3 regions of the Photobacterium sp. GJ3 genome follow, and region 2 is predicted to be linked to each of the others. Evidence: predicted binding sites of a transcription regulator. Region 2 holds the regulator's gene; each other region holds the start of a gene.
The links. Region 2 encodes CRP, which controls carbon source genes, mostly activating them, when cyclic AMP is high. Its sites were predicted from a motif close to TGTGANNNNNNTCACA; they were not measured.

Region 1 (10,869 bases), 780 kb from region 2:
TAGTCAATCGGGACACTGATGGCCTGAAAAGCGGGCCGGAAATTGACGACCAGCCAGTTGATCCCGTCTTCAACCCAGCGGTCAAAAGGGATCAGGGCATCCTGAAAAGGGTGCATCCAGTCGATGGCCGGATCGGCCGGAGGGGCTGTGGCTTCGTTCAGCCAGTCAGAGCCTGAATTGGGTGTCGAGCTGGCCGCGTTCCCCCAGGGATCGGTCGCGGTGCTGTCTGTTGGGGTGGTTGCCGACCATGGGTCTTGCTGGGCCGGTGCTGCCTCTGTGGCTGGCACCGAGGATTCGGTGTGATTTTCCTGACTCATCTCAGGCCTCCCGGTCGAGTGTTTGTAGGAGGCGGGCTTTGGTGATCACGCCATGATAATGCTGCTGTTCATCCACAACGGGCACGCCGTAAGGCAAGGAAGCGACCTGACCAATCATGTCGCCCAGCGGGGTGTTTGGCAGAAAGGTGACTGAGTCGTTGAGCAGGGCATGCCCGAGGGTTTGATCAGATTTTGCTGCAACCTGCAGGGTTTCGGTTGAAACAATACCGACATACTGGTTTCGACGGTCAACGACAATCCCGTAATCGCGGTCATGGTCATTCAGTAACTGAAGCGCCGCGCGGGGCCATCGGTTTCCCCTTTTTTGATCACTGTTACCTGATGCTTTCGGGCGATGTCTTTGGCGGTAAATACATTGGTGACATCCACACCTTTGAAAAAAGAACGCACGTAATCATTGGCGGGGCGATGGAGGATTTCATCAGGCGTGCCCACCTGAACCACTTCGCCGTTTTGCATGATGGCAATGCGATCGCCAATACGCATGGCTTCGTCCAGATCATGTGAAATGAACACCACGGTGCGCCGATCGTCACTTTGCAGTCGGATCAGTTCGTCCTGCATTTCAGTCCGGATCAGCGGGTCCAGTGCGGAAAAAGCCTCATCCATCAGCAGGATGTCGGGATCGTTGGCCAGCGCGCGGGCCAGTCCGACCCGCTGCTTCATCCCGCCGGATAATTCATCAGGGTAGGAGGCTGCATTGGCATCCAGTCCGACCCGAGCCAGTGCTTTCAGGGCTGTTTTATAACGGGTGTCTTTATCGACACCCGCCAGATCTAGACCAAAGGCGGTATTGTCAATCACCGTCATATGCGGCATCAGTGCAAAGGATTGGAAGACCATGCTGATATTGTTTCGCCTGACGGCTCGAAGTTCTTCTGCGGAAATGCTGGCAATGTCTTTGCCATCCAGCAGCACCTGCCCACGGGTAGGTTCAATCAGGCGGTTCAGTAGTCTGACGAGAGTGGATTTACCCGAGCCGGAAAGGCCCATGACGACGAAGATTTCACCTTCGTTGATAGATAACGTGGCATCTTTGACCCCGACCGTCAGGCCGGTTTTTTCGAAGATGGCATCCTTGTTGAGTCCTTGTTCAAGGAGAGGGAACGCCCGTTCCGGAGCGCTGCCGAACACCTTGTAGAGGTTTTTTACTTCCAGTTTGACAGTCATCGATATGGTCCGTCCTTCAACTATCTCTGCACATCTGTCAGGAAATCTTGACAAATAAAACTTTTGCACTCTAAACAATTATGGCAGGTCTTTCAAAGTGATATGGATTTTATTTGACTGAGACCACAAGTGTATGTGTGCTGAAATGGCCTGAAATTTTGATACTTCGTTCAAAAACACATGCTTTTAAAGATTGGATGGAATCGAAAAGATAAGCTGGATTATTAGAGTTCAATTGGTTTTCTGTGTGTTGGAAGTGTGACCCGGAAACAATTCATGGGGGACGATTGGTTGCCCTCCAGCTGAATTTCACCGCCGTGGATCTGTGCGATATCCCGGATGATGGACATTCCCAGCCCCGCGCTGCGCCGTTGCCAGCAAAGTGTAAGTTCGAGCGTAAATTCTGTTTTGAGGCGTTTAGATTGTTCTGTGTTTTTCCGGAAAGGATGATCTCTGTCAATATGCATCATAGTTAACAAGTTAGAATCATCATTGCTGCCCATCGCATATCCCCTTTTCAGGTGTGTCTCATCACGTTAGTGGGGGAAACTTAAGAATCAATGAAGGCATAAAAATCTGATGAAAAAAACAGTAAGCCTTATATGGCAGTGTGATTGGTTGCGTTTAATCTTTGATGTCTAAGCGGCTGGTATTTGTGAATTTATACGCACAAACCTGCTGGTAAGGCCAGATTATTGAGGCCTATATCAATTTTTGACATGGATTTTACGTTTAACATAAATGTCACATGATGATTTTTTATTGTCATATTTTGCTGCGAAGATGACGGCCAGGCAAAGGAGTACGGACCGCAATGAACATGAAAATTCGCGCTAATCACCTGGAGCCAATGGGGTTCGATGAATTCTCCAGGCTGATTGATATGATGCCAGCGACACGCAGTCCGATAAAAGTTGAACCGTTAGCGGGCCATTTGAACACTCAGCATAAGGCGGGTCGTTCAGGAAAGATTTTCGATTTATCGCAGTCGGTCTCACCTGAGATCAGACAGGGATTACGTCTGGTGAATGGTTATTGAGCCGACGCAGTCTGATGCGAGTGTCAGTGAATGAATCGCGTGGCCTGTAAATCGTTGAATTGCCATTCAATGTATTTTCCATACTCAACCTCACAATCCCCAGACACATTTTCAGGCAGGGAGCCTGAATTTGCTGCCATTTTCTTCGAATGCTGCTAAATGCGTGTACATGATTTACTGTTTCAGGTGCGTCTGCCCTGACACGTATTTCTTCTGAGTCACGATCAATCAGGCCCGGTAGAATATCGCCGGGCTTTTTTTGTCAGAAATCACGTGATCACCGCTTTTCCGATACACACACAGTGAAAAATCTCAGCTAAGCTTCTTTTGAAACAGTTGATTACCGAGTGAGGAGCGAACAATGGGCATTTTTTCCTGGATTATTCTGGGTCTGATCGCTGGCGCATTGGCAAAATGGCTGATGCCGGGTAAAGATGGTGGCGGCTGGATTATCACCATGGCTCTGGGGGTCGTCGGGGCCTTTGTCGGCGGCTGGGTCGGCAGTCTGATTGGTCTTGGGCCAGTCACCGGGGTAAACATTGGCAGTATTATCACCGCGACATTGGGCGCTTTCATTGTGTTGCTGGTTTACAACAAGTTTATCCGCTCGTAGCCGATCTGATCTGAAAGAAGAAAGCCGCTTTTCTGAATTGATAAGCGGCTTTCTGTTATTCGTCTGTCGCTGACTGGTTCGCCGCGGGAGATGCATGGGCAACTTTCGCCTGCAGATCGGCCTGAACGATTTCCAGCGCAGCCAGCGCCAGTTCAGGGGCAATACCATTCGTTTCCAGCAGGTAAATCAAATCGACTGCTAATTGCACCTCTTTCGGTGCGTCTGCCAAAGACGGGGACTGAGGGTTGTGTGGCTGTGTCATGCTTTCTCCTGAGTGTCGCGTGCCGCGATACGCTGTTCGGGGTGGCGCTCCGGCTGATGGACAGACAGTGCTGCCAGAAATAACTGGGCGTGAATCTCCACCAGTTGCTGATGATCATCCCGGTATCCGCCGCCGACGACAGCTGCCAGTGGGATGTCTGCAGCCTTACATTGACGGATCACCAGCTGGTCCCGCTCAAAAATGCCTTCAGTTGTGACCTGAAAATATCCCAGCGCATCATGCTGGTGGATATCGACACCGGCGTCATAAATCACCAGATCCGGCTGATGCTGTGCCAGTGCCAGATTCAGAACGGCGCTGAACACTTCCAGATAGTCTTCCGTGTTCGTTTCCCGGGGTAAGGCGAGATCGATATCTGAATCAGGCTTACGGGCCGGAAAATTTTTATCGCAATGAACTGAAAAAGTAATGATATTGCTGTCTTCTGCCAGTAATGTCGCCGTTCCGTCGCCCTGATGGACATCGCAATCGACAATCAGAACGCGATCAATGCCCGGCAGTGTCAATGCGTGCCGGGCCGCAAATGCCAGATCGTTGACCAGGCAGAACCCACTGCCAAAATCATGATGTGCGTGATGGTAACCGCCACTCAGGTGCAGACTGATCCCGTGCTGATAAGCCAGATCGACGGTCAGGCGGGTGCCTGCTGTGGAAGTCAGGGTGCGCTCAATCAGCTGCGGACTCCAGGGAAAACCAATTCGCCGCATTTTTGCTGCGGGCAGGGTGTTCTGAAGCAGATGATCGATATACGTCGCCTGATGCAACGTTTTCAATTCTTCCGGCGTTACGGGCTCTGGCTGGAAAAATGAGATATCTGCCCAGTCCGCCATCTGCAGGGTTTGAGTGAGGTGTAAGTACAGCCGCTCATACTTGGTGATCGGATAGCGGTGTTGTGGGGCAGCACCAATTCAGAATAGACAGGGTGATAAACCAGAGGCAGCATGATTTAACCTTTTCGCTCCCGGCGGGCAATCTGTTGTTCAATTTTAGCCGTGGCTTGCTGACAACGTTGCAATCGGCCTTCCAAAGCGAGCAGTTGTTGCTGAAGCGGTTGTTTTTGATCTGCCTGAGTGACTTGCTCCAGGGCAAAAGCTTTGTCTTTCACCATGGCTGCCAGTCGTCGTTCCCAGTCCTGATGCTGTGCCAGATCATCGTAAAGCTGATGTATGCTCTTCTGGGTCCGGACCTGATATTTAGGCTCAGCTTCGCGGATCTGCTTGGTCGCCATCTCGCGCTGAATGGCTTGGATCTGCGTCAGAATCCTTTCACACACGTAGGCTGCCCGGTCCCGATGTAACCGTCCGGAAGCCTGCTCGTTTTGCAGCGCCTGAATTTCCTGCTGGATTTCCCGGATGCAGGGCATCACGAAACGGGAACGGCCATGGAACAGCTGAGGATCAAACAGCGCTTTGGCGCTTTCTCCCCGCTGATGATCCAGGGCTTCTGCCTGGGGGATCAGTTGCGCTACCAAATCAGATAGACGGCTGAGATCTTTGGACACATGAGACTCCTTACTTACACCCAGGCTTGCCAGGCCAGCCGGACAGCCAGCGCAACGACCACAGTGACAAATACCGGCCGGATGAAGCGGCTGCCAAATCGAATCGCAGAATGCGCGCCGATAAAAGCCCCCAGCATCAGGCAGACTCCCATGGTTAAACCCAGTGCGATATTGATATGACCGAGTATGGCAAATGTGATCAGCGAGGTCAGGTTACTGGTAAAGTTCATGGCTTTAGCCAGACCGGATGCGAGCAAAATGTTCAGGCGGTACAAAGCCATATTGGAAACAGTCCAGAAAGCACCGGTCCCCGGTCCGGCAAGGCCGTCATAAAAACCCAGACTGGCACCCTGAATCCATTGCTTCTTTTTGAAACGGGAACAAGGCGTCGGCAGCTGATGACTGTCTGCTTTTGGATGCGGATGCCAGATCGTATACACGGCTGCCGCCAGAATGATGAGCGGCAGGACTTTTTCCAGCCATTCTGTGCTGATGATATCGACCACTAAAGTGCCGACAATGGCACCAATCAGCGTCGCAATGAAAGAGGTTTTCCAGAATGCCGGAGAAAACAGTTGTTTCCGGTAATAGGTCAGGGCTGCAGTTGATGATGCAAAGGTTGCTGCCAGTTTATTGGTTCCCAGTGCAATGTGCGGGGGTAATCCCAGAGACAATAATGCTGGAACGGTCAGCATCCCGCCGCCACCGGCAACGGCATCAATAAATCCTGCGGCCAGAGCGACCAGACCGAGGATGAGTATCATGCCCGGATCTAACATTTCAATCATGAATTATCATTTTCGTTCGATGGCGTGTTCTATTACGCGTTTAAATGGGGGCAATGAATCAAGCAGTGCTTTGCCGTAACGCTTTGAAATGATCCGACGGTCAAGCAGCACAACTCTACCAAAGTCCTGCTCTTTTCGCAGCAATCTCCCGACAGATTGAATCAGCTTTTTACTGGCTTCCGGGACGGCGATCTGTAAAAACGGGTTGCCGCCCCGGCTTTCAATGTATTCTGCATGCGCTTCTTCAACCGGGGAGGTCGGTACGGCAAAGGGAATTTTGGTGATAATTAAATTTCTGAGCAAATGGCCCGGCAAATCAAGCCCTTCAGAAAAACTGCCAGTGCCGAACAGAATACTGGCTTTGCCCTGATCACAGTTCTGCTTGTGTTTGTCCAGAAGAATACTGCGTGATTCTTCCCCCTGCACCAGTAGATCCCAGCCATTTTTCTGGCATAGGGGCCGAATGGATTCTGCGACTTTGTTCATTTGCCAGTATGAAGCAAACAGAACCAGGCTGGCTGTTTCTCCTTCCAGATATTCTGGCAGGGTGTCGATCAGCAGATCGGTAAATTGTTCAGCCTGGGGTTCATAGCGCATGTGCGGGATCACCAGACGTCCGTTGTTCTGGTAGTCAAACGGTGAGGCCAGCGCCAGAAATTTCGTGCCTTCGTTTTCCTGAATGCCTGCCTGCCGGCAGAAATAGCTGAACTGGTTGAGGGCCCGCAGTGTGGCTGACACTAAAATGGCACCCGCCGCGCGGCTCCACAACAGCTGATCCAGTCGGTAGCCAATCTCAAGCGGTGAAACCTGAACAATATAGTCGCCTTCCTGCTCCGGACTTTTTTCCAGCCAGCGTGCGAGCGGCGCGCCATAGTCTTTGTCCGGCTGTGCCATCAGCGTCCAGACTTTTTCCAGATTTTCTAAGCGCTGCAAATAAAACCCCGATTCCGATAACGCAGGCTCAGCGGTTCGAGCCGGGACTTCATCCTCTTTCAGGCGTTCGGTGATCATCTCGTGAATTTTGGTCAGAGATTGCCGGGCCTTTTTACTGGCATCCCGGCATCCTTGCGCTTCTTCCGCCAGCCAGGCAGGGAGCTCCCCATGGGGAAAACGGTAACTGCCGTCTTTACTGAACATGCCCGGATCAATTTGCCCGGACAACTGCCTGAATGTGGGCACCAGGTGCTGAATCGATTCCTGAAGCGCACTCTGAAAACGGCCGGCTTTTTGCGGGTCAGCCAGCTCGGCAAGCTTACTCACCGACTGATTCAGCTTTTCCAGCCAGTTTCCTGCACCTTTCAGGCTGGCAGCCGCGGCAGAAAAGTCGCGGGCAACCTGTGGCAGATGATGGGCTTCGTCAATGGTGTAAATGGTCTGTTCCGGCTCCGGCAGAATAACACCGCCCCCCAGCTCCAGATCGGCCATCAGCAGTGCATGGTTGGCAATGATGATGTCCGCTTTATCTAAATGTTCCCTTGCTTTGGCAAAAGGACACTGGCGATGTTTGGCCATGCCGGAACTGCAACTGTGCTTGTCCGACACAATTTGTTGCCAGACCCGATCGGGAATGACTGTCGGCCAACTGTCCCGGTCGCCGTCCCACTTATTTTGCTGCCATGCAGCCAGCAGACGCTTGAGCAGGCTGAGATCAGATTTTTTGGGTTTTTCCTGCCACAGCGCGAGCTGGTTGTCGTCTTGTCCCAGACAACTGGCTTCCAGTCGGTGTGCGCAGCAATAGCGTTGTCGGCCTTTTGCCAGAATAAAGCTGAACTCTTTCGGAAAAATCTGAGCAAAGAGCGGTAAATCTTTGTGGACCAACTGTTCTTGTAACGCAACCGTCGCCGTTGCAATCAGTACTTTCTTATTATGGAACAGCGCGTAGGGCACACAGCCCAGTAAGTAAGAGAGTGATTTTCCGATCCCCGTGCCGGCTTCCGCAACCAGCATCCGATGTTTTGCGTGATATTCGCCTGCCAGTGTTTTTGCGATTTCAGCAACCAGATAGTTTTGCGCGCGACGCGGAATAAAGTGATCTAATTGTCCACTCAGGTTGGTATAGCACTGTTTTATGTCTGTTTTAATCTGGTTATGAAGCATGGGTTGAAACTTAATCTGGGCAGGGAAATACATTATAACACGATGCTCGGTCAGGGTGTGGTTTGCCTGTGACTTCGGCAGTTTTGATTTGAAATGAGATTTTCCTCACGAAATAAGATTGAACCCGGATTTAATACAGTGTGCGTTTGGATTGCTTTGGTGTTTTATTTGGTGTCTTTTGGTGTTTTGGTCCTTTGTTTTTTATTTTTGGTTTCTTAATTCCTGTTTTTTAGTGAATTATTTTGTATTTTATCGCTATTAAGTAACCATTAAATTCCATGTGATATGTATGGGTATGTAAGTTTTTTGTTGTGTTTTTTGTTTAAGTGATTGAATTTAAAGGTTGTAATAAAAGCGTGTTGTTACAATGCGAGAATTTGACATCACAATAAAATCTCTGTCAGGATGAGTCTCGCAAGTTACGCCATTCTGGCATGGCGTGCTTTTCACCAAAAAACAGGTGTGAAGCCAAGTATGCCGGGAAGGGATATAAAAAAAGCAAAAGGGATTCTGGAAATAGGAATTCCATCCATAAGAAAAGGCAGTGGATATCATGAAAAAAACGCTAATTGCACTATCTGTACTAGCTGCAGGCTCTGCAAACGCTTCTGTAAACCTGCTGGACCAGAACGGTGTTCTGGTTGACCTGTCAGGTTCTGCTGAAGTTCAGTTCGCCAAAAAAATTACTGAAAAAAGCCTAGATACTGATCCTTCAATCCGTCTGGATGATGGTGACATCACGCTGAACACGACTATTCCAGTAAACAACAACCTGAACGTAGTTGCTGGTCTGAGCTTTGACTTGTCAAACACTGATGCAAATGGCAATACTACAGATTTCTTCAACGATGAACTGTACGCGGGCTTCCAGGGCGCTGACTTTGGTACTGTGACGTTCGGTCGTCAGTTCCTGATCACTGATGATGCAGGTATTGGTAAAGACTACGAACTGGGTCTGGAGCAACTGAATCTGGGTAAAACTCAGGGCAGCGAAGTTGTTAAATACGTTTATGACAACGGTCAGTTCTACTTTGGTGCTTCTCATGACATCAATGCGAACGACAATGGCGGCATCACTGATGCACGTCTGGGTGCACGTTTCGGTGGTCTGGATGTTCGTGGTTACTACTATGCGTCTGAAGACGTTATTACTGACATGAACAAAACTGGTGCTGATGTAAATGCCTATAATATCGAAGCAGAGTATGTGTTTGGTGCAGTAGCACTGGCCGCTTCTTTCGGTAATGTAGATATTGATAACGCTGGTGATTCTGATGTAATCGAAGCAGCAGGCTCTTACACCATGGGCAAAAATACCTTTGCTCTGGGCTATGTCTATGCTGACGCTGACGAAACAAACAACGTTTACGCTAACGTCACTCACCAACTGCACAGCAACGTGAAGCTATATGCTGAACTGGGCTGGGCTGACGGTGATGTTAAAGAGTACGACCTGGGCTACGTGGCTGGTATGGAAGTTCTGTTCTAAGAACGGTTCTTTCCAGAATACAGAGATTGCAAAAGCCGCCTTTTTTGGGCGGCTTTTTTGTATCTTGTCTTTTTGTCGGCGAGCGGGCTATTGCAGACCGCTTGATTATGGCAGCATAGACAGCTTCAGTTGAAGTGATAACAAATAGAAGATTGGCGATGAAAAAAATCATATTTCTGGCCAGCCTGTTTGCGGTGCAAGCGCAGGCGGCCACGCTGTCGGTTACCGACGGCATTGAACTTCTGGTGGTGGATGGAAAGCAGGTGCAGGGCTCGTTCTGGTCTCAGGCAGCAGAGGTTGAACTGACACCGGGAAAACATCAGATTGTTGTCCGTTACGATAAAGAGCTCAAAAACGGTAGCCGGAATACCATGTATACCACCCGTCCGTATCTGTTTGAGCTGGAGATGCCGTCGCAGGACGCTGAGATCAGCTTGCCGGCGCTGGTTGCCTACAGCCAGGCGCAGGCTTATTTTCAGCGCGATCCTGAATGGACCCTGATGTTAGAAGACGGCAGCCAGCGCACGCTTGCTTTTACGGAGCTGAAAGGAGATGGCTTTGCCGCGTTCAGCGATATGGAAGCATTGGTTGCTGAATATAACCGCCAAAACGGGATCACCTTTGAGCAAGGCTACGCTGTCGATTTACAGCAAGCCGTCGTCAAAGTTGATGCGGGCGGCAAAGTAGAAGTGACCGGTGATGCACTGGCACAGCTGAAACTCTGGTACAGCAAAGCACAACCGGAAGAGAAAGCAGCTTTCCAGACCTGGATGAAATCGCAGACGCAGCCTTAAGTGAAACGGGGGCGGCAGCCCACACCAGCGCTGAGCTTCAGCGCTGGTGATGATATTTACTGTGTGACTGGCATTGGCGGCAACGCGGCTGTGCCGGATCGGCAGCCAGAACCTCGGATTCGATGGGCTCTTCGCAGTCGGCACAGATCCCGTAGAGATCCAGTCGGATAGCACATAAAGCGGCATCGATGGCTTCAAGCCGGTGGGCATGCTGGCGGAGCTGAGGATCGGCGCTCAGGGTTGTGAACTTCAGCAGTTCGTTGATCGTACAGTCAGCGGTTGTGGATTCGGGCTGCGTTTGCCGGTGGTGTTTTTCCAACGCGGCATAGAGCGAGGCCGACAGCGACTGATACTCTTGCTCCAGCCGGAGACATTGCTGTTTCAGGTACTCACTATTCATCGAGATGCTCCATTGTAGACTGGATCACAGTCTATGCTGAATTTCTCCGCTGGTTATGACATAAGTCAAAGGACGCGCAGAATAACCCTTCTTTTTGTCGGTTTTTGTTAACTATCGAATGCTTTATAGTGCTTGGCAGTTTTTATGGGGCTGAATTGCCACTTTTAACGACTTTTCAGCACGTTAAGCCGACTAAAAGGAAGATAAAATGGAACATGATTTCAAAGAACCGTATAATTTGAAGTACTTTATTGGTTTCCTGATTGCAATGCTGCTGCCAACTTTGCCTGCGAGCCTGACTTGGCTGGGGATCCTCAGCAGCTAAGGTTGCCGTCAGAAGTTGCCTGCATCAGGCTG
Region 2 (10,869 bases):
GTCGTACCGGTGAGTTCTACGCATATCAGGGGCTGGGCGTGACGCCGGATATCCTGAGCACCGCGAAATCTCTGGGTGGTGGTTTCCCGATTGGTGCCATGCTGACAACGACTGAGCTGGCACAGCACCTGAAGATCGGCACGCATGGCTCAACTTACGGTGGTAACCCGCTGGCCTGTGCCGTTGCAGAAGCCGTGGTCGACGAAGTGGCAAAACCTGAAGTGCTGGCTGGCGTGAAAGAGCGTGAGCAGTGGTTCCGTGAAGGCATTGAGAAAATCAATGCACAGTACCCGATTTTTGCAGAAGTGCGCGGTAAAGGCCTGCTGCTGGGTGCGGCACTGAACGAAGCATGGCAGGGCCGTGCGCGTGATGTACTGCTGGCTGCGGGCGAAGAAGGTCTGATGGTCCTGGTTGCTGGCGCAAACGTCGTTCGTTTCACACCGTCGCTGGTGATTGAAAAATCGGATGTCGAAGAAGGCATGGCGCGTCTGGAGCGTGCAATCGCCAAGCTGTACAACCAATAAAAACAATGAGGGGCCGGTCGGATGCTGGTCCCGTCTTGACTGCCCCGGGCCTGTTCCCGGGGTCGTTGTTAGAAGAGCAAGAAAACTAGATATTCAGAGTTAGCAACCTGTGTTGCTACCTGCATCAGGAGGGAGTTCGATGCTGGTTATACGTCCGATTCAAAAAGCTGATTTACCTGCACTGATGACGTGCGCCGAAGAATCAGGCCACGGTTTTACATCACTGCCCGTGAATGAAGAGATCCTGAGTAACCGGATTGCTCATTCCGTTGACAGCTTTCATAAAGACGTCACTGTACCTGGCCCGGAAGGCTACCTCATGGTGGCGGAAGACACAGAGACAGGTGAAATTGCCGGAACCACAGCCCTGGAAGCGGCCGTTGGTCTGGACAATCCTTTCTATACTTATCACCTCAGCACGCTGGTCCACAATTCACATCATCTGGATGTGCACAAAGTGCTGAAAGTACTGACGTTTGGTAATGATTACACGGGTGTGAGTGAGCTGTGCACCTTGTTCCTGCGCCCGCAATGGCGTCAGGGCCTCAATGGACGTTTACTGTCCAAGTGCCGTTTCCTCATGCTGGCAGAACATCGCCATCGTTTCGCAGACACTGTGATCGCTGAAATGCGGGGTGTATCTGACGACAACGGCAACTCACCGTTCTGGGAGTGGCTCAAAGAGCACTTCTTCTCCATTGAGTTTACGGAAGCCGACTATCTGACCGGGATTGGCCGCAAAGAATTTATTGCCGATCTGATGCCAAAGCTGCCGATCTACGTCAACCTGCTGAGCAAAGAAGCGCAGGCGGTGATCGGTCAGGTCCACGACAACACCCGTCCGGCACTGAAGCTGCTGGAAGCGGAAGGTTTTGTCAATCGCGGCTATGTGGATCTCTTTGACGCTGGCCCAACGGTTGAATGTGATGTTCGCCATATTGAATCTGTGCGGGCGTCGAAGCGCTGCACGGTTGAAATTGGTGAACACCACAGCTCTCATGACTACATCATCAGCAATACCCGCTTTGCAGATTTCCGTGCGACGGTTGGCAAAGCCGCGTTGGATGGTGAGCGAAATCTGGCCATCATTTCTCCGGAAATGGCTCAGGTATTAGAAGTGAAAAACGGGGATCAGGTTCGCCTGATTGCCCAATAACTAGGGTGGAATACAAGATGACACAATGGATTGCAGGTAACTGGCAAGCCGGTCAGGGTGATGCGATGCAATCGCTCAACCCATTCAGTGGTGAAGTGATCTGGGAAGGCAAAAGCGCGACCGCCGAGCAGGTGGAGCAGGCAGTTGCCAGCGCCCGGGAAGCACTGATCAACTGGCGTAAAACCAGTCTGGCGGAGCGTCAGGCAGTTGTAGAGCGTTTTGCTGCCCTGGTGAAAGACAACAGCGAACATATTGCTCGCACGATTGCAGAAGAAACCGGGAAGCCTTTGTGGGAAACCCGGACTGAAGCGGGTGCCATGGTCGGTAAAATTGCGATTTCTCTGCGTGCTTACAATGAGCGTACCGGCGAACGCGAAAAAGATGTGTCGGGCACCAAAGCGGTGCTGCGTCACCGTCCACTGGGTGTCATGGCGGTTTTCGGCCCTTACAACTTCCCGGGTCACTTGCCCAATGGCCATATTGTTCCGGCTTTGCTGGCGGGCAATACCGTGGTCTTCAAGCCTTCGGATCTGACGCCGAAAGTGGCAGAAGAAACCATCAAACTCTGGGAGCAGGCTGGTCTGCCTGCGGGCGTGATTAACCTGGTTCAGGGCGCTCGTGCGACCGGTGAAGCGCTGGCTCAGTCGAATGGCATTGATGGTCTGCTGTTTACCGGTAGTGCCAACACAGGTCACATCCTGCACCGTCAGTTTGCTGGTCAGCCAGGCAAGATGCTGGCGCTGGAGATGGGCGGCAACAACCCGATGGTGATCTCAAAAGATTACGGCGATCTGAAAGCGACGGTTTACACCATTATTCAGTCTGCCTTTATCAGTGCCGGTCAGCGTTGTACCTGCGCCCGCCGTCTGTACGTGCCTGAAGGTGCGGAAGGGGATGCGCTGATTGCCGCGCTGGTTGAAGCTGCCAAAGCCATTCATGTGGATGGCCCGTTTGCAGAACCACAGCCATTTATGGGCCCGCAGATTTCTGTGGTGGCCGCAGACAACATCATCGCAGCGCAGACGCGTCTGACGGAGATGGGCGGTGTGTCACTGCTGAAAGCGGAACGGGGTCAGGGTGCGATCGTGACACCGGGTATCATCGAAGTCAGCCAGATTGCAGAACTGCCGGATGAAGAGTACTTCGGTCCGCTGCTGCAGGTGGCACGCTATACGGATCTGACCCAGGCGGTTGAGATGGCAAACAACACCCGTTACGGCTTGTCTGCAGGTCTGGTCTCGAACGACGACAGCGAGTGGCAGTATTTCATCGATCATATCCGCGCCGGTGTTGTGAACCGCAACCGTCAGCTGACGGGTGCGAGCGGTGATGCGCCGTTTGGTGGTCCGGGTGCGTCCGGCAACTTGCGTCCAAGTGCTTACTACGCGGCAGACTACTGCGCGTATCCGATGGCTTCTATGGAAGGAGAGGCAACCGAACTGCCTGCTCAGCTGTCTCCGGGAATCCAACTATAATTTGCTTACCCGTATTTTCGAGGGAACCGCATCATGGAAAGAGTGGAAAAATTGTTTGATGCCCTGTGGCAAGACTTCACAAACCGTCTTTGCCCGTCGGCTGCACAGGTACATGATCTGTTGACAGAGGATGCTCCGCTGCTCAACGATCATATCGCTTTGCGGACGCTTAATCTGCCGGGTGTGAGTCTGGATGTGCTGGCTGCACCTTTTATTGCGATTGGTTACAAGCCATGTGGGACTTACCATTTCGAAAAGAAAAAGCTGTACGCTGAACATTTTGAGCATCCGAATCCGGCTGCACCGAAAGTGTTTATCAGTGAGCTGCTGGTGGGTCAGTGCTCTGCGGATCTGCAAAATACCGTGCGCAGTCTGGTGAAGCAAATTCCTCAGGGTGCGATGGATAACGGCAGTTTCCTCTACGGCGGTCGTTTGTGGGAGCTGGATTTTGCAACCTACGAGAAACTAGCGGAAGAGAGCGAGTACGCTGGCTGGGTTGCAGCACATGGCTATGGTGCCAACCATTTCACCGTGAGTGTGAATCAGCTGGAGCAGTTTACTGAAGTCTCAGCGGTGAACAGCCTGCTGCGCCACAATGGCTTCAGCATCAACACCTCTGGTGGTGAAGTGAAAGGAAACCCGGAAGTCATGCTGGAGCAGTCCTCGACCATGGCCGACCGTGTTGATGTTGCTTTTACGGACGGTGTCCGCACCATCCCGGGTGGCTTCTATGAGTTTGCCAAGCGTTATCCGCAGGCAGACGGAGTGCTTTACCCTGGCTTTGTGGAAGCATCGGCAGACAAGATCTTCGAAAGTACGAATATGTAACGGATTCTTGATAAAGAAAACAGCGGCCTCAGGGCCGCTGTTTTTTTAGCTGCGACAGAACAGAAACGGATGTTCAGTGCTGGCGATCCAGAGGCAGCATCCAGTCATCTTCTCGTGCTGAAAGATCGGCCGGGCGCACATCAGCCTCTTGCTCCAGCAGTTGGCGGGGCGACTGAAAGCCGGTCATTTCTACGGAGGAAGCAAGGAAGCGGCCCATGGTAATCATTGGGCGGGGAGGCAGTTGGCTGTGCTGTGCATTCGGGGCAAAACGTTCGATATCCATCTCGTCGCATCCACATCGGTCTGATATGCCAAATGTAGCAAGGCAGCAAAGGAAGGCAACTGCAATAATGTGATATGCCTAGAGAATCCGGATGCAACGTGGAGAGAGCTTCCGGGGGACGACTGACAGGCACAAAAAAAGCCGCAATGGCGGCTTTTTGAGTACTCACACTGGTTGCATTACTTCAGGGGCTGCAGCCCCATTGGTTCAGCGAGTCCCGTAAACAACAATGGTTTTACCGTGGGCAGAAATCAGGTTCTGCTCTTCCAGCATCTTCAGGATGCGGCCAACGGTTTCGCGGGAACAGCCAACAATCTGACCAATTTCCTGACGGGTGATTTTGATTTGCATACCGTCCGGGTGAGTCATCGCATCTGGCTGTTTTGCCAGGTTCAGCAGCGTCTGAGCGATACGGCCTGTGACGTCCAGGAAAGCCAGGTCGCCAACTTTCTGGCTGGTGACTTGCAGACGACGTGCCATCTGCGCAGAAAGACGCATCAGGATATCCGGGTTGACCTGAATCAGCTGACGGAATTTTTTGAAGGAAATTTCTGCTACTTCACAAGGGGTTTTCGCACGAACCCAGGCAGTACGCTCCTGGCCTTCTTCAAACAGGCCCAGTTCACCGATGAAGTCGCCCTGATTCAGGTAGGACAGGATCATTTCCTTGCCTTCTTCATCCTTGATCAGAACGGCCACGGAGCCTTTTACGATGTAGTAGAGGGTCTCTGCTTTCTCGCCAGCATGGATCAGTGTACTCTTTGAAGGGTACTTATGAATGTGGCAGTGAGAAAGGAACCACTCCAAAGTTGGATCTGTTTGCGGTTTACCTGGAACCATATTACTTACTTCCTCTGCAGTGTGTTGCCCAACGGCGTCATTCCTTGAATTGGGGTTGGGTAGAACAATACGATTGTTTGCCAACTAGCATATTCAGTCAACGGCTGGGCTGCAAGCGCATGTGAACATTCAGACCATGAGTTTAACTTTTTTCGTCACGCTTTGCTTGATATTGCGCGGGGATAAATGAACATTTTGGACACTTTACTGTGCACATGATCACACCGTTGTGACTTAGTGATTAAATCCGGTTTTTTGATGTAAGGAGTATTGCATGCAATCACGTGTTAAATGGGTAGAAGGTTTGACTTTCATTGGACAGTCAAACTCAGGTCACAGTGTGGTGATGGACGGGAACGGCGGCAGCACCGCACCCAGTCCAATGGAACTGGTCCTGATGGCTGCAGGTGGCTGCAGTTCTGTCGATGTGGTCGACGGCCTGAAAACTGCCGGACAGGCGATTACGGCCTGTGAAGCGCAGATCAGTTCAGTCCGCCGCGAGCAGGCGCCGCGTTATTTCACATCTGCAAACCTGCACTTTGTGGTCACGGGTCATGATCTGGACGAAGCGGCGGTGGCGAAAGCTGTGGGAGAGTCGCTGGAAAAATACTGCTCTGTCTGCCTGATGCTGGGCAAAGGCGTGGCATTGACCCATTCTTATGAAATTGTCGCGGCTTAAATGCCGCGAACGGTGAATATCAGGTAAGTTGTATGATAATTCCCTGGCAAGAGATCGACCCGGACACCCTGACCCATCTGATTGAGCATTTTGTGCTGCGGGAAGGAACGGATTACGGTGAGCGTGAGCTGAGTCTTGAGCAGAAAGTGAACCGGGTCCGGCAGCAACTGGCCTGTGGCGAGGCAGTCATTATGTACTCTGAATTACACGAAACCGTGGATATCAAGCTGCGTCGGACACTGCATACAGAATAAATGCGTGAAACTGAAACTGGCGTCAGAAAACGGAAGCTGGCGTCGGAAGACAGGCCCTTGAAACTTGACGGCTTTCAATTGCCCTGTTAATAACTGTTCCGTTTGGATAAACGACAAGGTATGTCATGTCTGCAAAACACCCGATTATTGCAGTAACAGGTTCTTCCGGTGCAGGGACGTCCACCACTTCTGAAGCCTTTCGCAAGATGTTCAATATGTTGAACATTCATGCGGCCTGGCTGGAAGGGGATAGTTTCCATCGTTTTACCCGCCCGGAAATGGATGTGGAAATCCGCAAAGCGAAAGAGCAGGGTCGCCATATCAGTTACTTTGGCGGTCAGGCCAATGACTTTGCGTTACTGGAAAACTTTTTTCGTCAGTATGGTGAAGATGGCAGCGGCAAATTCCGCCGCTATCTGCATACCTTTGATGAGGCCGTTCCCTACAATCAGATGCCGGGGACATTCACGCCCTGGCAGGATTTGCCGGAAAACACAGATCTGCTGTTTTACGAAGGGCTCCACGGTGGCGTCGTCGATGGGGATGTGAATGTCGCCCAGCATGTGGATCTGCTGATTGGCATGGTGCCCATTGTTAACCTGGAATGGATCCAGAAGATTGTGCGGGATACGCGCGATCGGGGCCACTCCAGAGAAGCGGTGATGGAATCAATTGTCCGGTCGATGGACGATTACCTGAACTACATTACCCCGCAGTTCTCCCGTACCCATATTAACTTTCAGCGTGTACCGACGGTGGATACCTCGAACCCGGTCAGTGCGAAAGCCATTCCCAGTCTGGATGAGAGCTTTGTGGTGATCCGCTTTCGCGGCATCAAGAATGTGGATTTCCCCTATTTGCTGGCGATGATTCAGGGCTCATTTATGTCCCGTCATAATACGCTGGTGGTGCCGGGCGGTAAGATGAGCTTCGCGATGGAGCTGATTATGCGGCCGCTGATCCAGCAACTGATTGATACCGGAAAAATTGGTTAAATCATTGCGAGTCGAGCCCGCTGATCGGAAAACGCCTGAGTCTGTGCTCAGGCGTTTTTTTACGCTTAGGGATTGAGCCGGGTCTGAAACCAGGCCGGGACCGTGTGATCCAGCCAGAACACAGGGGCTCGCCAGCTGCCACTGATAAAGCCGACATGGCCGCCGTATTGAGTCAGGTGATAGTCGATATGTGCTGGTAAGGGCGCTGTCGGGATCACGGCCTCGGTCATGAAGGGATCATCCGCTGCATGGATAATCCGCAGGGGCGTTTCCACCCGCGCCAGTTTGCCCAGTCCGCTGCAGCGATGGTAATAATCGGCTGCATTGGAAAAGCCGTGCAGCGGGGCGGTGACGGTATCATCGAACTGCCTCAGAGAGCGAATCCCGCTGATTTGGGCGGGCTGAAAGGGCAGCGTATCAGGCAGTGTGGCGATTTTCTTCAGTATGTTTCTTTTCATTGAGCCCAGCAGATAGCGCTGATACACCCGAGAAAAACCCTGTTCGATCCGGGCCGAACAGGCGGCGAGATCCAACGGGGGCGAAATGACCTGCGCGGCAGTGAGTTCGGATTGTGCACCGGTTTCAGCCAGATAGTTCACCAGCATGTTCCCGCCCAGAGAGACACCGACGGCCAGCAAGGGATGGCCGGGAAATCGCTCACGCACATGGCGGATAAAGAAAGCCGCATCACTGGTTTCACCCGAATGATAACTGCGGGCCTGGCGGTTGATTTCACCGCTGCACCCTCGGAAGTGCATGATCACGCCCAGCCAGCCCTGTGTTTTTGCGGCAAAGAGCAGGCTGTGGGCATAAGGGCTGTGTAAGCTGCCTTCCAGACCATGGAACAGAATCATCACGGGTTGCCCGCTGGGGTGACGGGCCGGATCGGCAGTCCAGGCCAGATCAAGAAAATCATCATCCGGCGTCATCAGCCGTTCGGTGACCGGACGGAACAGGATCTCCCGTCGCATGATGCGGGGCAGAATCGTCTGGAGGTGGGCGTTGCGCAGACCGGCTGCAGGCTCAAAAAGATTCATCTGGTTCTCCAACATCAGAGCGGGAAGTCCGGAAACGGATCCTGTGCCAGCAGTTCAGCAAGCAAGCTCAGGCCCTGTTCAAGTGTATCATGGCTTTGCGGAGCGCTGACGGCCAGCCGGACAGCCTGAGAGATGGTTCCGCCGGGCGGGGTGAAGAGCTCCGCTGATTTGACAATGACAGCCCGGGCTTCGGCAGCCGCAACAAAATCACTGAGCCGCCAGTGATCCGGCAGCGTCAGCCAGGTGTGAAAACCTTGCGGGTGATTGTGGTACTGATATGCCGACAGATATTGCGTCACCCGCTGATTTCTCAGCTGCATGTCGGCCCGGATTTTCTGCAGCATACGATCTGCGGTGCCCGTATCGATGAGTTCACACGCCAGCGCACTGAGCAGCGGACTGATCATCAGGCAGTGATGATGCAGGGCCGTGTTGAAATGCGCCTGAAGCCGTGTTGGTAACTGAATGTATCCGAGCCGCAGACCAGGAGCCAGACACTTCGACAGACTGCCAAAATGAATGACCTGTTCGCTGTCGTGGTTCACCAGAGGCGCAGGTGCTTTTTCCGGCAGTAATCCGTTGACATCATCTTCAATGATCAGCACCTGATGCCTGCGACAGACGTCAATAATTGCTTTACGGCGTGTTTCACTCATCACAGCGGCCGTCGGATTCTGCAGTGTCGGAGTGCAGTACAGCATCCGGGGCTGGTATTGCCTGCATGCGATTTCCAGACTGTCCGGGATCAGGCCTTCCTCATCAATCTCGACCCCTTTGACACTCAGTTGCATCTGCCGGGCCAGTCCCAGAAATCCGGGATAGGAGACTTGCTCGGTCAGCAGGGTATCGCCGCTGCGACAGAATGCAGACAGGACCAGTTGAATGGCATGTTGTGCTCCGGACGTAAAGTAAAGCCGATCCGGGTCAAGTGAGACGCCGTATGCTTGCAGCCAGCGACAGACGACACTGCGGTGTCCGGCCAGCCCTTGGGGATCCTGATATAACATCAGGTGATTCAGTTGTTCAGGCCTCTGCGACAGCGACTGCATGGCTTCAGCCAGTTCATGTGACCGATCAAGGGATGGTGGAATATTGTAGCCAAAATTGTACTCATCCGGGGTCTGATCCGGATAGCTGAACACCCAACTGGGGCGCTGGTGCGAACAGACATAAGTGCCTGCGCCCACTCTGGCTTCGACGACACCACGCCGCTCCGCTTCAGCATACGCACGGGTAATGGTTCCGACGGTGACCGCCAGTGCATCGGCCAGCGCTCTGTGAGTTGGCAGTTTGGTACCGGACGCGAGTTCGCCCGCTTCTATGAGCTGGGTGATGGCTTCTGCAAGGCGGCGGTATATCGGCAGCCCATCTTCATACCGACTGTGAAATGCCTGCACAATTGTGTCGATTGTCATGGTGACAATAAATCCTTTGATCCGAAAAATAACGCCTGATAGGCTGCGATTTGACCGGATTGTCTGGTCTAATGCAAGCTAAATTTTAAATTGTACCGATACAATCACAATAACAAACGGAGTAACTCATGATCCTGGAGTGGCATTTTCTGATCTCACTTGTGGCGTTTGCCGCTACCATGACCGGAACACCTGGTCCGAATAACCTGATGGTTACGGCTTCCGGCGTGAACTTTGGCTACTGGCGTACCTTGCCGCACATTTTTGGGATTGGGTTTGGAGTGGTCAGTATGATTTTGCTGGTGGCAGCCGGGTTAGGGGTGTTGTTTATCCGTTATCCTGTATTGCATGAAGTGCTGCGCTGGGTGGGCAGTGCTTATCTGCTGTATCTGGCCTGGAAAATTGCGGCTTCAGGAGGACGGTTGCAGCTGGACGCCGAAGAGCGTCAGCCGATGTCGTTTTTGTCAGCGGCGCTGTTCCAGTATGTCAATCCCAAAGCCTGGATGATGTCGGTGACGGCAGTCAGCACATTTACCTTCAGTGGTGAGGGGTACTGGTTGTCCGCGCTCGCGGTCGCTGGGATATTTTTTGTGGTGGGATTTCCCTGTGTCTCGATTTGGGCCGGATTCGGGACGCTGGTGGGGCGCTGGCTGAATCAGGCAAAAGCCCGGCGAATCTTCAATCTGGCGATGGGCGGTCTGACTGCCGGGTGTGTGGTGATGATCTGGTAAGTCAGCCTTGAACTGCGGGTCAGGCTGCGTCAGTGCCGCGAATTGCATCAGTCAGGCTGGCAGCAGCCAGTCGAACACAGTACTGGCCCAGATTATCGGCAGGCGGGGGCAGGGCGGCCCGTGCTTGCTGAGTCTGCTGATTCAGACACTGGATCAGATCCTCCTGCTGGCTTTGTTCCAGCAGGAGTTCAAAATCCAGCATCTGCTGATAACCGGCCGCATCCAACTGAGGTTTCAGCGCTCGTCGTAGACGGCGGTAGGCTGACAACTGCGTATCGGTCGCCGACAGGGTCTGCTCCAGCTGACGCATTTCCGTAGTCGACAAAGCAAACTGCTGAGTGTCGAGCCAGTGGAGCAAGAGTGCCAGATTGACGTTTCCGGCAAACCTGTCCTGCAGCGCAAGACAGGCGTCACTCACGCCAGCCTGACTATAATGCTGCAGGCAGAAGCGCCAGAATTGATCGGCCTGAAAGCTTTGTTTTGTTCGATGATCAGACGTTGGCATTGAATTCCTGCTCCATGCTTTCTAATTGTTCCTGAAGTTCCATCCAGGTCATCTCTACGTCTTCCAGCTCACTTTTTGCCTGGCTTTGTTCCTGCAGGGCCTGATTCAGCCGGGCTTTGTTGTCGGCTTCGTAAATCGAGCTGTCTG
Region 3 (10,869 bases), 280 kb from region 2:
ACCTACCGCCAGATCAGCGATGGTTGCATCTTCAGTTTCACCTGAACGGTGAGAGATAACAGCGGTGTAACCTGCGTCTTTCGCCATCTTGATCGCAGCCAGTGTTTCGGTCAGAGAACCGATCTGGTTGAACTTGATCAGGATAGAGTTCGCGATGCCTTTCTCGATCCCTTCTTTCAGGATCTTGGTGTTGGTCACGAACAGGTCGTCACCAACCAGCTGAATTTTGTCGCCCAGCAGTTCTGTCTGGTGCTTGAAGCCATCCCAGTCAGACTCGTCCAGACCGTCTTCGATCGACACGATTGGGTACTGTGCAACCAGGCCAGCCAGGTAGTGATTGAACTCTTCTGAAGTGAAGATTTTGCCTTCACCTTTCATGTTGTAGTTGCCAGCTTCTTTGTCGTAGAACTCAGATGCAGCACAGTCCATCGCCAGAGTCACGTCTTTGCCCAGCTCGTAGCCTGCCAGCTCAACTGCTTCTTTGATTGCAGCCAGTGCAGCAGCGTTTGATTCCAGGTTTGGTGCGAAACCACCTTCGTCACCCACAGCCGTGCTCATGCCTTTTGCTTTCAGAACTTTTGCCAGGTTATGGAAAACTTCTGCACCGATACGCAGGCCTTCTTTCAGGGTTTTCGCGCCAACAGGCTGAATCATGAATTCCTGAATGTCGACGTTGTTGTCTGCGTGCTCACCACCGTTGATGATGTTCATCATTGGCAGTGGCATAGAGAATTTGCCCGGTGTGCCGTTCAGCTCAGCAATGTGCTCGTACAGAGGCATGCCTTTCGCCGCAGCAGCTGCTTTTGCGTTCGCCAGAGAAACCGCCAGAATTGCGTTTGCACCGAACTTAGATTTGTTGTCAGTGCCGTCCAGGTCGATCATGATTTGGTCGATGTCAGCCTGAGCTTTCGCATCTTGACCCAACAGCGCCTGAGCAATCGGGCCATTGACTGCATCAACGGCTTTCAGAACACCTTTGCCAAGAAAACGTGCTTTGTCACCGTCACGCAGCTCCAGAGCTTCACGAGAGCCCGTAGATGCACCTGATGGCGCAGCAGCCATACCAACAAAACCGCCTTCCAGATGAACTTCAGCTTCTACAGTTGGGTTACCGCGTGAGTCGATGATTTCACGACCCAGAACTTTAACGATCTTAGACATTGTGTTTCCTCTTGCTTTATTTTGATTTAAAAAAGCGAAAAAAAAGCTGCCGCACTCCTGTGCAACAGCTATTCGTAACTCTTATTTGTTGTCTTCCAGTTCGCCGCGCTGATGCTGACCAGCGGCTTTGACGAAGCCTTCAAACAGTGGATGGCCATCACGCGGGGTTGATGTGAACTCAGGGTGGAACTGAGCCGCAACAAACCATGGGTGATTTGGCACCTCAATAATCTCAACCAGCTTCTTATCCGCTGACAAACCAGACACCTTCAGGCCAGCTTCTTTCAACTGAGGCAACAGGTTGTTGTTCACTTCGTAACGGTGACGGTGACGCTCGTGGATGGTCACGCTGCCGTATAGTTCGCGGGCTTTGCTGCCATCTTCCAGATGACACAGCTGTGAACCCAGACGCATGGTGCCGCCCAGATCAGACGCTTCAGTCCGCTCTTCCACGTTCCCTTCGCTGTCGACCCACTCAGTGATCAGACCAACGACCGGATAAGGGGATTTTGCATCAAACTCAGTTGAGTGTGCACCGCTCAGACCTGCCACATTTCGCGCAAATTCGATCAGTGCGACTTGCATGCCCAGACAGATGCCCAGGTATGGAATATTGTTTTCACGCGCATACTGCGCCGTCATGATCTTGCCTTCAACACCACGACCACCGAAACCGCCCGGAACCAAAATTGCGTCCAGACCTTCCAGCATTTCAAAGCCTTTTGACTCCACGTCCTGCGAATCAACATACTTGATGGTCACAGACAGGCGGTTTTTCAAACCCGCATGTTTCAGCGCTTCGTTGACAGACTTGTATGCATCTGGCAGTTCGGTGTACTTACCGACCATACCAATCGTGACTTCGCTGGTTGGGTTCGCTTCTTCATAGATCACGCGTTCCCACTCGCTCAGATCGGCTTCTGGTGCCGAAATGCCGAAACGCTGACAAACCAGTTCATCCAGCCCCTGAGACTTGATCAGTTGCGGGATCTTGTAGATGGAGTCGACGTCTTTCATGGAAATGACAGCTTTCTCTGGCACGTTACAGAACAGTGCAATCTTGGCACGTTCGTTTGCCGGGATCATGCGGTCTGAACGGCAGATCAGCACGTCTGGCTGAATCCCGATCGACAGCAGTTCTTTCACCGAATGCTGTGTTGGTTTGGTTTTCACTTCACCAGCGGCTGCCAGGTAAGGAACCAGTGTCAGGTGCGTAAAGATGGCACGCTCGCGGCCCAGCTCAACAGCCAGCTGACGGATTGCTTCCATGAATGGCAGGGATTCGATATCACCCACAGTACCGCCCACTTCAACAATCGCAATGTCGTGGCCTTCGGCACCAGCAATCACACGCTCTTTGATCGCGTTGGTGATGTGCGGGATAACCTGAATGGTGGCACCCAGATAGTCACCACGACGCTCTTTACGCAGAACGTCTTCATAAACACGGCCTGCGGTAAAGTTGTTGCGTTTGGTCATCTTGGTACGAATGAAACGCTCGTAGTGACCGAGATCGAGGTCGGTCTCCGCACCGTCTTCCGTAACGAATACTTCACCGTGTTGAATCGGGCTCATTGTCCCCGGATCAACGTTGATGTAAGGGTCTAGCTTCATCATGGTCACTTTCAGACCACGGGCCTCTAAGATGGCCGCCAGTGATGCTGCAGCAATACCTTTACCTAGGGAGGATACAACACCGCCCGTCACAAAAATGTAATTCGTTGTCATGTTAAACCTGGAAGATTTGGTGTAGAGGATAAAAAGTATCTGGACGGGAAATTAGTATACCAGACACATTTTATTGCCACAACGTGAAAACTATCACAGTAAAGCGAGTTGCTTCTTGTTCCAAATCAAGCCCGGAATTCTTGACGAAGAAATCCCTGAGCAATCAGTCCTGAGCTGCCGGGCCGCCCGATTTCTCACGTTTTTTTACCTGTTCCCATTCGGCATCGAGTTCATCCAGCGAACAATGTTCAACCGACTTGCCCTGTTCAGCAACCGCCTGCTCCACCTCACGGAAACGACGCTCGAACTTCCGGTTCGCCTTCTGAAGCGCGGCTTCCGGTTTCACGTTCAGATGCCGGGTGAGATTCACCACTGCAAAAAGCAGATCGCCCAGTTCTTCTTCGATCCTGTCCTGATCCGGCACGGCTTGAAGCGCTTCTTCCATGACTTCTTCTATTTCTTCCTGCACCTTCTCAACCACAGGCCCCAGCGTCGGCCAGTCAAACCCGTAGCGGGCACAACGTTTCTGGATTTTATCCGCCCGGCTGAGTGCCGGCAGCGCTTTGGGGATATTGGCCAGAATGCTATTGTCCTGCCCTTTTTCAGCGCGTTCTTTGGCTTTTTCTGCTTCCCAGTTGGCATGAATCGCCGCTTCATTGTCGAATTCAGCCCCGGAGAAAACATGCGGATGTCGCCGAATCAGTTTGTGATTGATCCCGCTGACCACATCCTCAAAATCAAACAGTCCTTTTTCCTTGCCGAGCTGGCTGTAGAAAATGACCTGAAACAGCAGATCACCCAGTTCTTCTTTCACCTCATCCCAGTTCTCTTCTGCGATCGCATCGGCAACTTCATACGCTTCTTCCAGCGTATGCGGCACAATGGAGGCGAAGTCCTGCTGCAGATCCCAGGGACATCCGCCGTCCGGATCCCGCAATTGCGCCATGATCGACAGCAGCTGATTGATAGGGGTGTTGTGACTCATGTGTGCATTTTCCTGTTTCTGTCATCAAAGAAAAGCGGGCTCTGGCCCGCTTTCTGTTACCTGTTGCGTGGTACTCAGTGAAGCCGTCTGGCTTCAAAGACATCCTTCACCTGTTCCAGACGGAGCAGTAACCGGCCCAGACTATCGAGATCCGTCAGTTCGATTTCAAAGTCCATGATGGACATCTGTTTTTTGAAATCAATCCGGCTTTTCACCCCGGCCACCTTCACTTTTTCGTTGTGCATGGTGTTGGTGAGATCTTTAATCAGACCATTCCGCTCGGAGGCTGTGACCCGCACGGTCAGCGCATAACGTCCGGCAAAGCTGCCGCCCCAGACGGTGTGAATTATCCGCTGCGGTGCCACATGACGCAGCTCTTCAAGCTGCTCACAATCGCTTCTGTGCACTGAAATGCCGCGCCCCTGGGTGACAAACCCGACGATATCATCCCCCGGGATCGGCTGGCAGCAACGCGCCAGGTGAGTCATCAGGTTATCGACCCCTTCCACCACCACGGCATCCCGCTGTGGCTTTTTCTGGCTGCTTTTGGTGCTGGCTTCCGTCAGACGTTCCAGCAACTGCTGATCTTCTTCTTCCGCTGTCGGCTTGTTCACCAGCGCATTAATATGGTTGATCACCTGATTGATGCGCAAATCACCGCTGCCAATCCCGGCAAAGAGCTCATCCGTGGAGTTCACGTTGAATCGCTTCAGGGCATAGGCTTCAGCATCTTTCATGGTCGCGCCGATCTTCTGCAGTTCCTGCTCCAGAATTTCCCGGCCAGCAGCGATGTTTTTATCCCGGTCCTGTTTACGGAACCAGGCATGCACTTTGGCCCGCGCCCGGCTGGAATTCACAAAGCCTAAATTCGGATTGAGCCAGTCCCGGGACGGATTCGGCTCTTTCTGCGTGATGATTTCGACCTGATCGCCCATGTGCAGCTGATAAGTGAAGGGAACGATTCGGCCTTCCACTTTGGCGCCAATACAACGGTGTCCGACCTCGGAGTGAATATGGTAGGCGAAATCCAGCGGCGTGGCATTCAGTGGCAAATCCACCACATCGCCTTTTGGCGTGAACGCATAGACACGATCATCAAAGACCTGACTGCGCAGCTCTTCGAGCATTTCGCCCGAGTCGGACATTTCTTCCTGCCAGGCCAGCAGTTTACGCAGCCAGTTAATTTTCTCGTCGTAGGCTGAATGAGCGCCGGAAGAGGTCCCGGATTCTTTGTATTTCCAGTGCGCCGCCACCCCCAGCTCCGACTCTTCATGCATCTGCTTGGTCCGGATTTGAATCTCAATCGTTTTTCCTTCCGGGCCAATCACCACAGTATGGATCGACTGATATCCATTGGGCTTGGGGTTGGCAACATAGTCGTCAAATTCTTTCGGCAGATGGCGATACTTGGTATGCACCACCCCGAGCGCTGCATAGCAGTCTTGCAACTGGTCTGCGATAATCCGCACGGCACGCACGTCAAACAGCTCATCAAATGCCAGGCTCTTCTTTTGCATCTTGCGCCAGATGCTGTAGATATGCTTCGGACGGCCATGCACCTCGGCTTTGATATGCGAGGCTTTCATCGACTCGTCCAGATCGGCGACGAAACGATCAATGTACTGTTCCCGGTCGATGCGGCGTTCCGCCAGCTGTTTGGCAATCTGCTTGTAGGTTTCCGGGTGCTTGTAGCGGAAAGCGTAATCTTCGATTTCCCACTTGAGCTGACCAATCCCCAGACGATTCGCCAGCGGCGCGTAAATGTTGGCACATTCCCGTGCAGCAGCACGGCGCACGGCATCCGGCTCATCCTTCACTTCGCGCAGATGACAGATCCGCTCCGCCAGCTTGATGACCACACAACGGAAATCATCCACCATGGACAACAGCATCCGGCGGATATTATCGACCTGAGCCGACTGCGCCGCCCCTTCTTTGATAGCATTCAGCTGGCTGATCGCAGCCATCTGCTTAACGCCTTTGACCAGTTGCAAAGTGTGCTGGCCGTACTCTTCTTTGATCTCGTCGCTTTTGTACAGCCCGGCTTCGACCAGCGGGAACAGCAAGGCTGCCACCAGCGTATCGGCATCCATGCTGAGCATCACCAGAATTTCGACCATTTCCCGGCCACGCCATAACAGCTGACCGGTGGCTTCTTTCTTGTCCAGATGCGCTTCACAACGCTGATAGGTCTGGATCAGACGGTTCGAGGTCGTAATGTCCTGCAATAAACTCTCTGCCCAGGGTTCCAATTCAAATGTAGCGTTTTCCTTTAGATGCGCACCGCGAACTGCGACCATGATTCTGTCCTGTATTTCTTAATTACGGATGGCAGCCTGTTCCCGACAAGGCAGTGCCCGACACTCAGGCTCGGGTAAACAGCGCCATTGATTCCAAATGTCCGGTATGGGGAAACATATCCAGCATTCCCAGCCGTTGCAACTGATAGCCCTGTTGCAGCAGCACCTGACTGTCCCGCGCCAGCGTTGCCGGATTGCAGGACACGTATAAAATCCGGCTCGGTGACAACGCTGCCACCTGAGCCATCACCCCTGCAGCACCGGCTCGGGCCGGATCGAGCAGGACTTTATCAAACCCTTCTTTGGCCCAGCTGAACGACGCAATCCCGTCTTCCAGATTGCCCTGATAAAAAGCAGCATTGGTGAGCTGATTGCGGGCTGCATTCTCACTGGCCCGTTGTACCATGGGTTCGACCCCTTCCACCCCAACCACTTCCCGGGCGCTTGCCGCCAGTGGCAAACTGAAATTCCCCAGGCCACAAAACAAATCCAGCACCCGGTCTTCCGGCTGAATGTCCAGCCATGATAAGGCCTGTGCCACCATCTGTTCGTTCACCAGACGATTGACCTGAATAAAGTCTTTCGGAGAAAAATTCAGCTTCATCCCTTCGACTTCGTAATAGGGGGCTTCACCGCTGATCTGCACCCATTGCTCGGTATCCGGCGCCAGAAAGAGCATAACATGATGCTTGTCAGCAAATTGCTGAATTTGCGTCATATCCGGGTCAGAAAACGGCTTGATATGACGAATAAGTACCACAGGCCCGTTGTCCGCTTCGACCAGTTCAACATGCCCTAAGTTCCGTCGTCCCTGCAACCGGCTCAATAATTCACGCAACGGTAACAAGAGTGCGTTCAGTGGCCGTGCCAGCACCGGACAATCGGTAATATCGACGATCGCTTTGCTCTGCTCCTTGCGGAAACCAAACGTCAGCGTCTTCTCCGATTCGATTTTCAGACTAAAGCGCGCACTGCGCCGATACTGCCAGGATTCGCCGGTGACCGGCTGATCCTGCGTCAACACATCTGCTGTTGCCGTTTCACCAGCCAGCGCAAATTTCGTGATCAATTCTCCCAGAGACTGCTGCTTGGCGGCAATCTGGGCAGAATGAGAGAGGTGTTGCAAGTTACAGCCACCACACTGGTCATAAACCGGACACTGCGGTGTAATGCGTTCCGGGCTGTCCGATAAACGCTTGATGACTTTGGCTCTGGCATACTGCTTTTTACTTTCAGTCAGTTGCACCAGCGCACGTTCATCGGGGAGCAATCCGGGGATGAACACAGGTTTGCGGTCAAGATGGGCAATGCCTGCACCCATGTGGTCCAGACGGGTCACCGTCACCTCTTTATGTTTGGTGTCGCTGACAGTTCGTTTCGTCGGCTTAAAAAAGCGTGCCATAATGTTGTAACTCACGGTGTTTTGTCGCCTTTTCAAGGCGATGCCATAGCAACATCAATTGTCGCTACGGTAAAGATTCATTAAGCTAGGGGCTGGCGCACCAAAGCGTGGCCAGCAAAGACAGCAATTCTCCCACAGAATCGAATTCTTGTAACCATGACCAAATACGGACTTCGCGCCCGGGTTTTCACCCTGACATTAGCACCAACCCTGATCATCGGCCTGCTCTTGAGCGCTTTTTTACCCTGAGCCGCTACCGGGATCTGGAACAGCAACTGGTCGAAACCGGCACCAGCATTATTGAACCGCTGGCGATCGCCACTGAATACGGGATGGCGGATCATAACCGCGAGGCTGTCCGCCGGATCATCAGCTATGCCCATCGCAAGCATTCCGATATCGTGCGCAGCATTGCCGTGTTCGACAGCAATAATGAGCTTTTCGTCACCTCAAATTTCCACCGGAATTTTGAAGCCCTGATGTTTCCGGATGACCGGCAGATCCCCTTTTTGCCAGAGATCGTGATCCATGACAGCACCATGATCATGCGGGCGCCGATTCTGACCGAAGCACAGCAAAGTAATCTGTCTGCCCCCGGATTTCAGGCCAAAGCGCTGGGCTATATCGCCATCGAAATGGACATGAGTCCGTTGCGCCTGCAGCAATATCAGGAAGTTTTTACCGCACTGATGGTGTTGTTGCTGGGGCTCATCCTTTCCGGTCTCTTTGCTTACCGGCTGATGCGGGATGTCACCCGCCCGATTTCACACATGATCAGTGTAGTGGACCGAATACGGCGCGGGCACCTGGATATCCGAATTGAGGGAGAATTGCTGGGCGAACTGGATAACCTGAAAAACGGTATCAATGCCATGGCCATTTCGTTGTCCGACTATCATATTGAAATGCAACAAAGCATTGATCAGGCGACGTCCGACTTACGTGAGACTTTAGAACAGCTGGAAATCCAGAACGTAGAACTGGATATCGCCAAGAAGCGGGCTCAGGAAGCCGCTAGAGTGAAGTCTGAGTTTCTGGCCAATATGTCCCACGAACTGCGTACCCCACTGAACGGCGTCATTGGCTTTACCCGCCAGATGCTGAAAACCCGCCTCAGTGCCAGCCAGCATGATTACCTGCTGACAATTGAAAAGTCGGCCAATAACCTGCTGACCATCATCAACGATATCCTCGACTTCTCTAAACTGGAAGCCGGGAAGCTGCTGCTGGAAAACATTCCGTTCGACTTTACTGATTCGCTCGATGAAGTGATGCGCCTGCTGGCCCCCAGCGCGCACGAAAAAGGGCTGGAACTCACCCTGCGTGTCGACCAGCGCATTCCAACCGGCCTGATTGGTGATCCGTTACGAATCCAGCAGGTGCTGACCAATCTCATCGGGAATTCGGTGAAATTTACTGAGCGGGGCAACATTGATATTGCCGTGGAGCTCAAAGCCGATCGCGACGAGAATCTGGAGCTGCAATTCATGGTGCGCGATACCGGGATCGGAATTTCCGAACGTCAGCAGGCTCAGCTGTTCCAAGCCTTCAGTCAGGCAGATGCCAGTATTTCACGCCGTTACGGCGGTACCGGACTGGGTCTGGTCATCACCCAAAAACTGGTGACCCAGATGGGTGGCGAAATCAGCCTGACCAGCCGGTTACATCAGGGCTCGACCTTCTGGTTTACCCTGCGGCTGAACAAAACCGATCTGCCGGTTTCCCAGCCAATCGATACCAGCGATCTGCAGGGTCGTCACCTGCTCCTGATCGAGCCGAATCTTCAGGCTGCGAATGTCCTGCAGCAACGCTTACTGCATGCCGGGCTGGATGTGACCTACCGGGCTGATATGCCGGAAGATGATGTGGAACATCACGATTTCGCCCTGCTCTGCCTGTCGCCGGGAGAACAGCCACCGCTGGCCACGATTCTGGATATGGTTTTCAAAGCCGAGCAACTGGCGGACAAAGTTCTGGTGTGCCTGCCCACCACAGAGCTGGCCCTGTCGGAACGACTACTCAATGCGGGGGTGATCGCCTGTCTGGGTAAGCCACTGGCACAGCGCAAACTCTTTGATGCCCTGATTGGGCAACCGGATCAGCTGGAAGAACCGGAACCATTACCTCTACCATCCCCAACGGACGATCTGCTGCCGCTGACCGTCATGGCGGTGGATGACAACCCAGCCAACCTGAAACTGATTGCGGCACTGCTCAGTGAACGGGTGGAAACCGTGATCACCGCTACCGGCGGCCGCAAAGCGGTCGAGTACGCCCAGCAGAAAGCCTTTGATTTGATTTTCATGGATATTCAGATGCCGGAAATGGATGGCGTCAGCGCCTGTCAGGCCATTCACGAAACCGATCTGAATCACCACACACCCGTGATTGCGGTCACCGCACATGCAATGGCTGGCGAACGTGAGCGCTTACTACGGGCCGGAATGGATGATTACCTGACCAAGCCGATTGAAGAACAAATTCTGCAGCAGATGCTGGCCAAATGGATCCCGCAGCAGCACAGCACAGCGTCATCCCCGGAACTGGCAGAGCCAGTCATCTCTGCCATCCAGCCTGAACCTGCCAACCCGAATGTCAGCTGGGACTGGGATCTGGCACTCAAGCAAGCCGCAGGAAAAGAAGATCTGGCCCGGGATATGCTGCAGATGCTGCTCGACTTCATGCCCGAGGTCGAGATGCTGGTGAATGAAGTGCTGGACGGGAATGAATTCGACCTGTGGCCTTCTATTCACAAACTGCACGGCAGCTGTGCCTACAGTGGTGTTCCCCGACTCAAGAACCTTTGCTACACGCTGGAAACCCAACTCAAAGCCGGGGCTTCTGTCTCGGATCTGGAGCCGGAACTGTTCGAGCTGATTGATGAAATGAACAATGTCGTCAAATCATCACAAGCCTACCGCCAGTAATGAGCGGCATCTCAATCGCAAAAAGGCCAGACAGTTGTCTGGCCTTTTGTGTTTGTGACGGTAAAAATAAAATCTGGTTAAGCCGTTTCCAGAATCACCGTCGCAACCGCATAGTGCTTTTCATCTGCAATGGTGAGATGAACATGAGACACCGCCATTTGCCCAGCCAGCTCAGCCGCCTTACCACTTAACGCAAGCTCAGGCTTCCCCAGAGCATTGTTGGCGATGGTAAAATCCTGAAAAGACACACCACAGGCAATGCCAGTCCCTAACGCTTTTGCAGCTGCTTCTTTGGCAGCAAAACGTTTGGCCAGATAACGCCCCGCCTGTTTGTGCTGGCTGAAAATCACCAGCTCATCCGGGCTG

Region 1: dinG (ATP-dependent DNA helicase DinG) is a predicted target of CRP. The motif match lies at 7,924-7,939, and genes of this name have one in related genera.
Region 3: KDD30_RS12925 (CTP synthase) is a predicted target of CRP. The motif match lies at 2,972-2,987, and genes of this name have one in related genera.

The regions. Positions count from the first base shown of each region.
Region 1 is NZ_CP073578.1:2,300,148-2,311,016, reverse strand. Features, by position in the region: gene proW (glycine betaine/L-proline ABC transporter permease ProW) at 1-317, opposite strand, end outside; partial or broken gene proV (glycine betaine/L-proline ABC transporter ATP-binding protein ProV) at 319-1,508, opposite strand; gene KDD30_RS10415 (hypothetical protein) at 1,733-2,011, opposite strand; gene KDD30_RS10410 (hypothetical protein) at 2,323-2,547, shown strand; gene KDD30_RS10405 (GlsB/YeaQ/YmgE family stress response membrane protein) at 2,909-3,160, shown strand; gene rsmS (pleiotropic regulatory protein RsmS) at 3,216-3,422, opposite strand; partial or broken gene KDD30_RS10395 (histone deacetylase) at 3,419-4,386, opposite strand; gene KDD30_RS10390 (primosomal replication protein) at 4,390-4,944, opposite strand; gene KDD30_RS10385 (TSUP family transporter) at 4,959-5,732, opposite strand; gene dinG (ATP-dependent DNA helicase DinG) at 5,739-7,829, opposite strand; gene KDD30_RS10375 (porin) at 8,383-9,318, shown strand; gene KDD30_RS10370 (DUF2057 domain-containing protein) at 9,477-10,112, shown strand; gene KDD30_RS10365 (TraR/DksA C4-type zinc finger protein) at 10,150-10,512, opposite strand.
Region 2 is NZ_CP073578.1:3,083,877-3,094,745, reverse strand. Features, by position in the region: gene KDD30_RS14385 (aspartate aminotransferase family protein) at 1-524, shown strand, start outside; gene astA (arginine N-succinyltransferase) at 664-1,680, shown strand; gene astD (succinylglutamate-semialdehyde dehydrogenase) at 1,698-3,155, shown strand; gene KDD30_RS14370 (DUF1338 domain-containing protein) at 3,189-3,983, shown strand; gene KDD30_RS14365 (hypothetical protein) at 4,057-4,266, opposite strand; gene crp (cAMP-activated global transcriptional regulator CRP) at 4,474-5,106, opposite strand; gene KDD30_RS14355 (OsmC family protein) at 5,381-5,785, shown strand; gene KDD30_RS14350 (YheU family protein) at 5,818-6,039, shown strand; gene KDD30_RS14345 (phosphoribulokinase) at 6,165-7,034, shown strand; gene KDD30_RS14340 (hydrolase) at 7,100-8,071, opposite strand; gene KDD30_RS14335 (PLP-dependent aminotransferase family protein) at 8,086-9,486, opposite strand; gene KDD30_RS14330 (LysE family translocator) at 9,615-10,217, shown strand; gene KDD30_RS14325 (TIGR02444 family protein) at 10,237-10,722, opposite strand; gene KDD30_RS14320 (ABC transporter ATP-binding protein) at 10,709-10,869, opposite strand, start outside.
Region 3 is NZ_CP073578.1:2,800,542-2,811,410, forward strand. Features, by position in the region: gene eno (phosphopyruvate hydratase) at 1-1,161, opposite strand, end outside; gene KDD30_RS12925 (CTP synthase) at 1,243-2,889, opposite strand; gene mazG (nucleoside triphosphate pyrophosphohydrolase) at 3,053-3,874, opposite strand; gene relA (GTP diphosphokinase) at 3,949-6,174, opposite strand; gene rlmD (23S rRNA (uracil(1939)-C(5))-methyltransferase RlmD) at 6,239-7,576, opposite strand; partial or broken gene barA (two-component sensor histidine kinase BarA) at 7,733-10,503, shown strand; gene acpS (holo-ACP synthase) at 10,581-10,869, opposite strand, start outside.